Regions from separate parts of the Monashia sp. HAY1-5C genome, predicted to be linked through region 2. Evidence: riboswitches for the same ligand, from Rfam matches in the RefSeq annotation. Region 2 holds a riboswitch; each other region holds the start of a gene.
The links. Region 2 has a riboswitch for S-adenosylmethionine ahead of ACR9ZK_RS11170 (aminotransferase class V-fold PLP-dependent enzyme). Riboswitches for the same ligand answer to the same signal wherever they lie in the genome.

Region 1: linked by a shared signal. The riboswitch ahead of ACR9ZK_RS04880 (bifunctional o-acetylhomoserine/o-acetylserine sulfhydrylase) and the one ahead of ACR9ZK_RS11170 (aminotransferase class V-fold PLP-dependent enzyme) in region 2 are both predicted to bind S-adenosylmethionine.
Region 3: linked by a shared signal. The riboswitch ahead of metX (homoserine O-acetyltransferase MetX) and the one ahead of ACR9ZK_RS11170 (aminotransferase class V-fold PLP-dependent enzyme) in region 2 are both predicted to bind S-adenosylmethionine.

The regions. Positions count from the first base shown of each region.
Region 1 is NZ_JBPGXG010000019.1:12,419-16,451, reverse strand. It holds gene ACR9ZK_RS04885 (LD-carboxypeptidase) at 1-299, opposite strand, end outside; gene ACR9ZK_RS04880 (bifunctional o-acetylhomoserine/o-acetylserine sulfhydrylase) at 354-1,700, opposite strand; SAM riboswitch class IV at 1,756-1,874, opposite strand; gene ACR9ZK_RS04875 (acyl-CoA dehydrogenase family protein) at 2,079-3,245, shown strand; gene ACR9ZK_RS04870 (MarR family winged helix-turn-helix transcriptional regulator) at 3,259-3,741, opposite strand.
Region 2 is NZ_JBPGXG010000062.1:2,272-6,304, forward strand. It holds gene ACR9ZK_RS11165 (endonuclease/exonuclease/phosphatase family protein) at 1-551, shown strand, start outside; gene ACR9ZK_RS11170 (aminotransferase class V-fold PLP-dependent enzyme) at 733-2,121, opposite strand; SAM riboswitch class IV at 2,161-2,284, opposite strand; gene ACR9ZK_RS11175 (FtsK/SpoIIIE family DNA translocase) at 2,450-4,033, shown strand, end outside.
Region 3 is NZ_JBPGXG010000003.1:52,760-56,792, reverse strand. It holds gene ACR9ZK_RS01005 (YkvA family protein) at 1-691, shown strand, start outside; gene ACR9ZK_RS01000 (DUF4192 domain-containing protein) at 793-1,980, shown strand; SAM riboswitch class IV at 2,054-2,168, shown strand; gene metX (homoserine O-acetyltransferase MetX) at 2,186-3,421, shown strand; gene ACR9ZK_RS00990 (universal stress protein) at 3,546-3,944, shown strand.

The DNA of each region.
Region 1 (4,033 bases), on a different contig from region 2:
TCCAGGTCGAGCAGGTCGAGCAGGTCGATGCCGGTCTCACCACCCCAGGGCGGCACCACGGCCCTGATCGTGGGGTCGGTGAGCATCGACATGAGCTCGGCCGCGCGTGCCTCACGCGGCCCGCTGACGTGACTCGGTGCGTGGTTGAGCTCGCCCACCACCACGTCGAACCCGCGGTCGCGCAGGCACCGGACGGCATGGGTGAACCGACCCCACAGGCGGTCCTGGACGCCCGAGCTCGGCGAGGTGACACCGACCCGGTCGCCGGGACGCAGGGGAGCGGGGTAGCGGATCGGCATGGCCGACATGCTGCCAGCCGTGCCGACCCGCCACACCCCGGCTTCCGCCGGTGCTCAGGGCTTCGCGGCCGCGAAACCCTGCTCGAGGTCGGCGAGGATGTCGTCGATGTGCTCGATGCCCACGGCGAGGCGAACGAGACCCGGCGTGACGCCCGCCGCGAGGCGGTCCTCCTCGGGGCCCTGCGAATGGGTCGTCGAGGCGGGGTGGATGACCAGGGACCGCACGTCGCCGATGTTCGCGACGTGGCTGTGCAGGGTCAGCGCCTCGACGAACCTCTTGCCGGCATCGAGACCACCGGCGATCTCGAACGAGAGCACCGCGCCCGCGCCACGGGGCGCGTACTTCTGCGCCGTGGCGTGGGAGGGGCTGTCCGGCAGCGACGCCCACACGACCCGCTCCACCTGGGGGTGACCCTGCAGGTAGGCAGCGACCCTGGTGGCGTTCGCGAGGTGGCGCTCGATGCGCAGCGACAGCGTCTCGAGGCCCTGGGCGATGAGGAACGCGTTGAACGGTGCCGCGGCCGGCCCGAGGTCCCGCAGCAGCTGCACACGCGCCTTGAGGATGTAGGCGAGGTTGGCCCCGAGCGGGCTGCCGACGCCGAGGTCCCGGGCGAAGACGAGGCCGTGGTAGCTCTCCTCGGGGGTGTTGTAGTTCGGGAACCGCTCCGGGTCGGCGCCGTAGTCGAACCGGCCCGCGTCGACGATGACGCCGGCGATGGACGTGCCGTGACCGCCGAGGTACTTCGTCGCGGAGTGGACGACGACGTCGGCGCCCCACTCGATCGGGCGGATGACGTACGGGGTCGCGATGGTGTTGTCCACGACGAGGGGGACGCCGTGCTCGTGCGCGACCGCCGCGACCGCCTCGATGTCGAGCACCTCGGCCTTCGGGTTGGCGATCGTCTCGCCGAAGAACGCCTTCGTGTTCGGCCGCACGGCGGCACGCCACGCGTCGACCGAGCTGGGGTCCTCGACGAAGCTCACCTCGATGCCGAGCTTGCGGAAGGTGAACCTCAGCAGGTTGACGGTGCCGCCGTAGAGGCTCGGCGAGGCGACGATGTGGTCACCGGCCTCGGCGATGTTGAGCAGGGCCAGGGTGGTGGCCGACTGTCCCGAGGCGACGAGGAGGGCCCCGACACCGCCCTCGAGTGCGGCGATGCGTTGCTCCACGACATCCGTCGTCGGGTTCATGATCCGCGTGTAGATGTTGCCGAACTCCTTGAGCCCGAACAGGTTCGCCGCGTGGTCGGTGTCGTCGAAGACGTAGCTCGTCGTCTGGTAGATCGGCAGGGCGCGCGCACCGGTCGCACTGTCGGCGCTCTGTCCGGCATGGATCTGCTTGGTCTCGAAGGACCAGTTCGGCTCGGTCATCGTGGTCTGCTCTTCCTGGTTCGGGTCGATGACCGGTCGTCGTCCCGACGGCCCGGCGCACCGACGGCTCGGTGCGGGGAGAGGGTCTCCGCGCTTGCCCGCGCCGGTTGTCGACGTCGGGCCAGGTCCTCACCCGGGGCACCCCGCCGCGGTTGGGAGGGTTGCCGGCCAGCGAGCCGGGGCTTGGCGCTGGCGCTCATGACCTGCCCGCAGTGTAGACAGCGGCGTCCGAGGAGTGGGAGCCGGTGTCCGAGGGGTGGCGGCCACCTCACGCGGAAGCCGCGCCGTGGCGCGGTACTGGCGGCGTCGGGGCCGCTTCCGCGTCGGATAAGTGCGCCGTGGCGCGGTACTCGTGGCGTCGATCACGAGGACGTCCTACTAATCCGAACCCGTGAGTAGGATCGGGCCGTGAGCACGAACGCCGACTTCGACCTGTACCGCACCAGCGAGGACCATGAGGCGCTGCGGGAGGCCGTACGCGCCGTGGCCGAGGACAAGATCGCGCCCTTCGCGGCGGCGGTCGACGCGGAGGCCCGCTACCCGCAGGAGGCGCACGACGCCCTCGTGGCCTCGGACTTCTTCGCCCCCCACGTGCCGGAGGAGTACGACGGCGTCGGCGCCGACGCGCTCGCGACGTGCATCGTCATCGAGGAGGTCGCCCGCGTCGACGCGTCCGCCTCGCTCATCCCCGCCGTCAACAAGCTCGGCTCACTCCCGCTCATCCTCGACGGAAGCGACGAGCTCAAGGGACGCTACCTCCCGCCCCTGGCCCAGGGCCGGACGACGTTCTCGTACGGGCTCTCCGAGCGCGAGGCCGGCTCGGACACGGCGTCCATGAAGTGCCGCGCCCGGCAGGACGGCGACGGCTGGGTGCTCAACGGCCAGAAGTCGTGGATCACGAATGCCGGTGTGTCCGAGTACTACACGGTCCTCGCCGTCACCGACCCCGACGGTCCCCGGGGTGGCAACGTCACGGCCTTCGTCGTCGAGAAGTCCGACCCGGGGTTCACCTTCGGCGAGAAGGAGCGCAAGCTCGGCATCAAGGGCAGCCCGACCCGCGAGCTGCACTTCGACGACGTCCGGATCCCCGGTGACCGCGTCGTCGGCCAGGTCGGTGACGGCCTCAAGATCGCGCTGCGCACCCTCGACCACACGCGCGTCACCATCGGCGCGCAGGCCGTCGGCATCGCCCAGGGGGCGCTCGACGTCGCGCTGGCCTACGTCAAGGACCGCAAGCAGTTCGGCAAGCACATCGCCGACTTCCAGGGGATCCAGTTCATGCTGGCCGACATGGCGATGGAGCTCGAGGCCGCGCGCCAGATGGTCTACGTCGCGGCGGCCAAGTCCGAACGCGGTGACAAGGACCTCTCGTTCTTCGGGGCAGCGGCCAAGTGCTACGCGTCGGACGTCGCGATGAAGGTGACGACCGACGCCGTGCAGCTGCTCGGGGGAGCCGGCTACACCCAGGACTTCCCGCTCGAGCGGATGATGCGCGACGCCAAGATCACCCAGATCTACGAGGGCACCAACCAGGTCCAGCGCATCGTCATGGCACGCCAGCTGCTCAAGGGCTGACCGGCGACGAGGCTCAGTGCCGGCGCCGGTTCCCGCGGGTGCTCGAGCTGGAGGCGTGGATGTCGGCCGCGACGCCCCGCAGCGCCTCGGTGATGGTCGTGAGGACCTCCGTGACATGCGGCAGGCTCGCCGGGTCGAGCGTGTCGAAGGTGTGCGGCACCCAGTCGTGCACCTGCCCGAGCCGGCGTAGGTCGGCCTCGGGGATGCGCACCGTGCTCCGACGCCGGTCGGCCGGGTCGGCCACCCGCTCGACGAGGTGGCGGCGTTCGAGCCGGTCGACGAGCGTGGTCGTCGAGCTCGTCGTGAGTCCCAGGGCCTGGGACAGCTCGGTCTGGCCCATCGACCCGCGGGCCAGCAGGTAGCTGATGGCGCGGCTCTCGTTGACGGTGAGGTCGAGGTGCTCGGCCGCGGCGAGGCGGTAGCGCTCGCCGGCGAGGATGAGCTCGCGCAGGGCGGCGGTCGCCGCAGCCCGGTCGGCGGCACGGGTGGGGGTCATGGTCCCAAACCTACCGAGTCGCGGATCGGCGGCGGAGCAGGCCGACCGCCACGTGACGCGATGGTCGAACTGCTTGATGATCGCGCGACCCGGCCGTATGGTGGTCGTGCACCGCCGGGGGCGGCGCGGCCGTTCGCGGCTGCGACGCCCTTGGACACGAGGTCAAACAGCGTGCCCGTGTCCGCGGCGCTGCGTCGTCACCGGGGGTCCGAGTGGCGGGCGCCGCCGCCCCTCCCCGGAGGCGGCGCCCCACTCCCCGCGAGCGCCGCGAGCACGCTCGAGTGCGAAGGCC
Region 2 (4,033 bases):
TCGACGACGCCGGTGCGCGCGCATTCTTCCCGCAACGCGTCGGTCGGGCGCGCGATGGTGTCGTCGGGACGCTCGTGCTCTCGAGGTACCCCCTGAGCGAGCGTGCCGACGGCGTCAGCCCGGCCGGTGACAGCCTCCAGCCGGACGTCGACGTCACGACGCCGGCCGGCACCGTGCGGCTTCGGGCCGTGCACCCGCCGCCGCCGTTGCCCGACCGCACCGACGACTGGCACGCGGCCCTGGTCTCGCTCGCGACGTGGGTGCACGCGCAGCCGACCGACCGACCGCTCGTCCTCGCCGGCGACTTCAACGCCTCGTCGGGCCACCCGGTGTTCCGGCGGCTCGCGACCGGGCTGACCGACGCCCAGGCGGCTGCGGGCCGAGGCTGGGTGCGCACCTGGCCGTTCGAGGGGCGGCGCATCCCGCCGTACGTCGACCTGGACCATCAGCTGAGCCGCGGACTGGCCGTCGTGGACGCGGGTCAGGTCGCGGTGAACCGGACCGACCACGCCGCCGTCTGGGCGTCCTACGCCCTGCGCGCCGAGCGCTGACCCCCCGACGGACCGCCCGACCGCGCCCGACCCCGCCCGACCGCCACCGCCCGTCTCGCCGCGGGATCGCAAACACACCGAGCAGCTGCCAGGTGGTCCCTGGTATTCCCGGACCGACCTGGCAGCTGTTCGGTGTGTTGCGGGGTGACGGGGGGTCAGGGGGCGAGAGACCCGGCCCGGTTCACCAGGGGCGCTCGACCTCGACGTCGCGGGGATCCGTGCCCTCGACCGTCCACCCGGCGGCCGTCCGGGTCCACGTCCGCGACGGCCCTTCGCCCACGAGCGCGGCCACCGCCGAGACGAGACGCTCCACGCCCTCGGCCGTGCTGCCGAGCCCGACGCTGGCGCGCACCGCGGTCTGGGGACGCTCGCCCCACGGGTCCTCGAGCAGCTCGTCGACGAGCAGGTGCGCACAGAACTTGCCGTCGCGCACACCGATGCCGTGCTCGACCGAGAGCACCTGCGACACGAGCGAGGGGTCGAAGCCGGACACCGTGAAGGCGAGGACACCGACCCGGTCGTGGTCGTCGCCGAAGATCGAGAGCACCTCGACGCCCGGGACCGCCTCGAGGCCGGTGCGCAGCCGCTCGAGCAGCGCCTCCTCGTGGGCCTCGATGGCGGCGCGGTGGCGTTCGATCGTCGAACAGGCCGCCGCGAGGGCGATGGCGCCGATGACGTTGGGGCTGCCGCCCTCGTGGCGCGCCGGGCCCGTGGCCCACTCCGTGGCCGTCTCGGTGACCGTCCGGGTCGCGCCGCCGCCGGGCAGGTAGGGTGCGCCGGCGTCGAGCCAGTCACGACGCCCGGCGAGCACGCCGGCACCGAAGGGGGCGTAGGTCTTGTGGCCGGAGAAGGCCACCCAGTCGGCGTCCCACGCCGCGAGGTCGATGCGGCGGTGCGCGGACAGCTGCGCGGCGTCGACGGCGATCCGGGCGCCGTGCTCGTGGGCGAGACGGGCGAAGCGCTCCACCGGCCACACCTCACCGGTGACGTTGGACGCCGCCGTCAGCACCACGAGGCGGTGCCGGCCCGGGTGCTCGGCGAGGGCCTCGTCGAGCAGGTCGAGCGCGTCGTCGGTGCTCTGGGGGATCGGCAGGCGCACCGTGCGCGAACGACCCCAGGGCAACAGCGTCGAGTGGTGCTCGCTGCCGAATACGAAGACCACGGCGCGGCTCGGCAGGGCGTGGGCGAGCACCGACCACGAGTCGGTGGTCGTGCGGGTGAAGACGACCTGGTCGTCCTCGCGGGCGCCGACGAACCGGGCCACCTCCTCACGCGCCTGCTCGTACCAGGCGCTCGTCAGCCGCGAGGCGAAGCCGGCACCGCGGTGCACCGACGAGTACGTCTCGAGGGCGCGGTCGACGGCGTCCTTCACGGTCTGGAGGGCGGGGGTCGACGCCGCGTGGTCGAGGTTGGCGTAGGCCACCTCGCCCCGGGTCGTGGGCACGCGCAGGTCCGCGCCGACGACACGCGGCAGGGCCTCGCCCTCGGCGACGACGCGGAGGGCTCGGGTGCGGACGACCGGGGCGGGGCCGCCGCCGCAGAGGGTCGTCGTGGTGGGAAGGGCCGACATGGCAGTGCTCCTCGCGAGTCCAGGGACCCACCCGGTGCAGGTCCGCGCTTGCCGACCTCGAGGAGAAACCAGCCGAGGACGGCCTGGTCGTCACCCGGAGCACCCCACCGCGGAGGAGGGTTGCTGGCCAGCGAGCCGGGGCTTGTCGCTGACACTCTTGACCTGGCGAAGACCATAGGCGCCGGCCTGTCCGGGTGTCCACCCAGCGGGCCCACGGTGTCGGAATCTGAGACGGCACCGACTCGCGCCCGCGGCCACGGTCCGGCGAATCGGTCGTGGTGCGCGTGTGACGCGTGAGTTGAGAGGGACGCTGGCGTACGGTGCGACCATGGCGACACGTCCGTCCACCAGCCAGCGAACGAGCCCCGCGGCGGCCGCGCGCGCGAAGGGCTCGTCGTCGCGCCCGCCGGCGGCCCGCTCGACCCGTCCCGCACAGCGCAAGCCGGCCGCTGCCCGCAGGGGCCAGTCCAAGGGGCCGACGAAGACGCGGGGCGGCGGCCTGCCGTTCCCCCTCAACGCGGTGCGCAACACGTGGATGGGCGTCTCGCACCTGGCCGGTGGCGCGGTGCGCCGGGTCGGGCACAGCGCGGCCGACCTCGAGCCCGAGCACAAGCGCGACGGCATCGGCTTCGCCCTCATCGCCCTCGCCGTCGTCGTCGCGGCCCGCGAGTGGTGGGGCGTCTCGGGCACCTTCGGCCAGGTCGTCCACGCCGTCTTCGCCGGCACCTTCGGGCGGGTCGCGTACGCCGTCCCGCTCGTGCTGCTGGCCCTCGGCCTGCGGATGCTGCGCGCCCCCCAGGACGAGGCCGCGACCAACCGCATCGTCGTCGGCACGATCACCCTGACGTTCGCCGCGTGCGGCCTGTCGCACCTCGCCGACGGCATCCCCAACCCGCCCGACGGGGCCGACGGCATGCGCGCCGCCGGGGGCATCATCGGCTTCCTCGCCTCGAGCCCGCTCGCCGCGGCCGTCTCCACCTACGGGGCGACCGTCCTGCTCGTGCTCCTCGGCGTCTTCGGCCTGCTCGTCATCACGGCGACGCCGGTCAACATGGTCCCGACCCGCCTGCGCCAGCTCAAGGCGCTCGTCATCGACCGCGGCACGCATCCCCACGGGGCCGACGCCGGGGACGGGGCGGAGGCCGACGCCCCGGCGGCCGCGCTCAAGCGGGCCCGCCGCAAGCCCGTCGACCTGTCCGAGCGCGACGGCGACGAGGCGTTCCGCCAGGCGGCGCAGAAGGAGGCCGACGACGCCCCCACCAAGCGGCTGCGCCCGGGCGAGAAACGTCCGACCGCGCCCGGCCTCCTCGCACCGCGACCGAGCGGCGAGAAGGTGATCGACGCCACGGACCCGAAGACCCACGGGGCCCCCGACACGAGCAAGGTCGGACCCAAGGCCGAGCTCGTGCCGCCGCCGATGTCCGAGATGCCGTCGCGCGTCGAGCAGCTGAGCCTCGGTGGGGACATCACCTACCGCCTGCCCGACCAGGCGATGCTCAAGCCGGGGTCGCCGCACAAGACGCGCAGCGAGACGAACGACGCCGTCGTCGAGTCCCTGACGAACGTCTTCGAGCAGTTCGACATCGACGCCGCGGTCACCGGCTTCACCCGCGGCCCGACGGTGACCCGCTACGAGGTCGAGCTCGGCTCGGGCACCAAGGTCGAGCGCGTCACAGCGCTGAGCAAGAACATCGCGTACGCCGTCGCCTCGGCCGACGTGCGGATCCTCAGCCCGATCCCCGGCAAGTCGGCCATCGGCATCGAGATCCCCAACACCGACCGCGAGAACGTCGCGCTCGGCGACGTCCTGCGCAGCCAGACCGCGCGCAGCAACGAGCACCCCATGGTCATGGGCGTCGGCAAGGACGTCGAGGGCGCCTACGTCATCGCCAACCTGGCCAAGATGCCCCAC
Region 3 (4,033 bases), on a different contig from region 2:
GACCCGCCCGGGCGCGCCCCGGCTCGGCGAGCGCGTGCAGGCGGTGCCGCGGCTCGTGCGGGCCACGCTCGACCGCACGTACGCCGGCACGTCGCTGGGCAGGCTCGCGCTCGTCGCGGCGGCGGTCGCCTACGTGGCGTCACCGCTGGACCTCGTGCCGGAGGCCATCCTGCCGGTCATCGGGGTGGCCGACGACGCCGTGGTGCTCACCTGGGTCGTCAAGGCCTTCCTCGAGGAGACCGACCGCTTCATCGCCTGGGAGATCGGCCAGGGGCTGCACCGGCCCGGGACGTCACGCCCGGGTGTTGCCCAGCGGACGCCGCGGACCCGCACCGAGCAGCCCGGGCACGCGTCGGCGTCCCCGACCGCACCGGACGACCGCGTGGGGACCGCGCTGGGGACGCCTGCCGACGCGCAGGCCCGGCTCTGGGCCGGCCAGGTCGCCGACGGTCGACGCCGCGACCGTGACGTGACCGGGGCTGCGGCACCGGGCCGTGTCGTCGGGCGGCTGACCGGCTCGACAGGCGCCTCGGGGGCACCGACCGCAGGTGGCCTCGGAGCGCAGCGCCCGGCGGCCGACCCGCGCTCGACCGGCCCGGGTCGATCCGAGGGGGTACGCCTGCCCGAGGGGGTCCGCCAGGCGGCCACCGACTACGTGCTCGAGTCGGTCCGCAAGCGCCTCGAGCGCTGACGCAGCACCGTCGTCCACACCCCCTCCGCGCCTGGCGGCGCGGTCCACAGGCGGCCGGCGGGGGAGTGCCGCTCCGCGCCGGCCGGGGGCAGCCTTCGGGCATGCCGAAGATCTCCCTGTCCGGACCGGCCGACCTGCTGACGGTCCTGCCCTACCACCTCGGTTTCAGGCCCGAGCGCAGTGTCGTCGTGGCCTGCTTCCACGGCCGGCGCCTCGGGCTCGTGGCCCGGCTGGACCTCGTCGCCCCACCCGACGCCGCCGCGGCGGCTGCGCAGGTCCTGCCCGCCCTGGTGCGCGAGCGGCCGAGCCGCGTCGTCCTCGTCGGGTTCGCCGGCGGCGCCGCCGACGAGGATCCCGCACCGTTGCTCACCGCCCTGGGCGACGCGCTCGAGGCTGAGCTCGTCCCGGTGGGCGACCGGCTCGTCGTGCGCGAGGGCCGCTGGTTCGGGCTCGACTGCGCCTGCTGCCCACCGCCCGGGCGAGCCCTGCCGGACGTGGCCGACGTCCCGGCCGTCGCCGAGTACGTCGCCCTGGGCACCGTCGTGCTGGGCACGCGCCAGCAGCTCGCAGCGCTCGTCGAGCCCCTGCCGACGCAGGACCCGCGTCACGACGACCGGCTCGCCGCGGTCGAGGCGTGGGCCGAGCGGTACGCCCCCTCGGATGTCGGCACCGGCGTTGCCGACCGCCGGGCGCGCGCTGCCCTCGTCGACGAGGCACTGGGGGCGTGGGTCCGCCTCGTGCGCCGCGGGCTCGGCACCGAGCCGACGCCGACGACGCTGGCCGCGCTGCTCGGCCCGCTCGTCGACGTCCGCCTGCGCGACCTGCTCGTCGCGTGGCTGTGCCCCGGGACCCTCTCCCTGGAGGCCTGCCCGCGCGACCTCGTCAGCCGGTTGCGCCGCGCACTCGAGGCCGACACGTCCTCCCACGAGAGCATGCTGCGGGACGTGAGGGAGGTCGTGGACGGGGAGATCGAGGAGGACATCGAGCAGGACATCGACGAGGACATCGAGGAGGACATCGACGAGATGCTGGAGGGGAGCGGCGGGTGGGACCGCGCGGTGACCGAGCGAGTGCGCCTGGCGCGCCTCGAAGAGCTGTGCCGGGCGACCCCCGCCGCGTGTGCGGCACCGGTCCTGGCGGTGGTGGCCGCGTACGCCTGGTGGCTCGGCGACGGCGCCCACGCCTCCGTCGCCGTGGACCGTGCCCTCGAGGTCGACCCGCGGTACCGGCTGGCACAGCTCGTGCGGCAGTCCCTCGACCGGGGCCTGCGTCCCCGCAGCTGCGCCTGAACTGCCCTCCAGGCCGTCCAGCCCGTGGACCCGAGGGCCACGCCTCGAGACGCGGTCGCGTATGGTGGTGGCAGGTCATGAGCGCCAGCGCCAAGCCCCGGCTCGCTGGCCGGCAACCCTCCTTCGCGGTGGGGTGCCCCGGGTGAGGACCAGGCCGCACCGGCACGGGACTGCGGCAAGCGCGCACACCCGAGGAGCAGCCAGAATGACTGTGACCCACCGGTCCGGCCAGGTCACGCGCCGTCCGGCCCGACGCCAGCAGGGTGTCGACGGCTCGCAGCCCGTTCGTCCCGACGTCTCGGCCGACCGACGCGGCGACGGCGTCTGGCGCGAGGGGGACCCCGTCGGCAGGCGGCAATTCGTCGACGTCGGTGACCTCGAGCTCGAGCGCGGGGGCGTCCTTCCCGAGGTCCGGATCGCCTACGAGACGTGGGGCCGGCTCAACGAGGCCCGCGACAACGTCGTCCTCGTCGAGCACGCCCTCACCGGCGACAGCCACGTCGTCGGTGAGGCGGGCGAGGGCCACCCGTCGCCCGGCTGGTGGAACAGCCTCATCGGCCCCGGGCAGGCCGTGGACCCCGAGGACTGGTTCGTCGTCGCCGCCAACGTCCTCGGCGGCTGCCAGGGCTCGACCGGGCCGGCGAGCCCCGCCCCCGACGGGCGCCCCTGGGGCAGCCGCTTCCCGTACGTGACCGTGCGCGACCAGGTCGCCGCCGAGCGGGCGCTGCTGACCGAGCTCGGCATCACGCGGCTTGCCGCGGTCGTCGGAGGTTCGATGGGCGGCATGCGCGCCCTCGAGTGGGCCGTCAGCCACCCCGACGACGTCGACCGCTGTGTCGTGCTCGCCTCCACGCCCTACGCCACGGCCGAGCAGATCGCCTGGTGCCAGCCGCAGCTGCTCGCCATCCGCAGCGACCCCCACTACGCCGGCGGCGACTACTACGACACGGACCAGCGTCCCGACACCGGCCTGGGCCTCGCCCGGCGCATCGCGCACGTGACCTACCGCACCGAGACCGAGCTCGACGACCGGTTCGGCCGTCAGGCCCAGCTCGGCGAGGACCCGTTCAGCCTCAGCGAACGCGCCGCCGGCAGAGGGCGTTTCGCCGTCGAGTCCTACCTGGACCACCACGCCGGCAAGCTCGCTCGCCGTTTCGACGCGAACTCCTACGTCGTGCTCACCGAGGCGATGAACTCCCACGACGTCGGCCGCGACCGCGGCGGCATCGAGGCGGCGCTGGCCCGCGTCACGGCCGACTGCACCGTGGTGTCCGTCGACACCGACCGGCTGTACCCCCCGCGGCTGTCGGACGAGCTGCATGCGGCTCTCCCCGTCTCGACGCGCGTCTCGATCACCTCCGCCTACGGACACGACGGCTTCCTCATCGAGGAGGAGCAGGTCGGCTCGGTGGTCCGCGAGGCCCTCGCGCGTCCGCGCTGACCCCGACGCCTCGGCAGGCCCGGCGCGCAACGCGATCCGTCCGAGCGCGCGTGCCGGTGCCCGCGGCCACCTTTTCGGGTACGGTGCGACCACCCGGTTGTTGCCGTACAAGGAGGTCCGCGAAGTGGCCATCGTCGTCGGATACGTCGCCACCAAGGAGGGACGCGCGGCGCTCAAGCGAGCCGCCGAGGAGTGCGTCCTCAGGGGGACCAAGCTCGTCGTCATCAGCTCCCACCGGGGTGGGAAGGACTTCGACGCCGACGAGGCCAGTGCGTTCGAGGCCGAGCTCGAGCGGGTCACGACCGTGCTCGAGGACAAGGGCCTGGAGCACGAGGTGCGCCAGCTGGTACGGGGCAACGACCCGGCCGAGGACCTCATCAGCGTCGCGGAGGCGGAGAACGCCGACTTCATCGTCATCGGACTGCGTCGCCGCAGCCCCGTCGGCAAGCTCATCCTCGGCTCCAACGCCCAGCGCATCCTGCTCGACGCGTCCTGCCCGGTGCTCGCCGTCAAGGCCGGCTGAGCCCGCCCCGCCCGCCGGCGGGGTCGTGTCACACCGGGTCGGCACCACCGCGCGGCCCGATCCGTTCGCTCGCACGCCGTTGCGCGTTT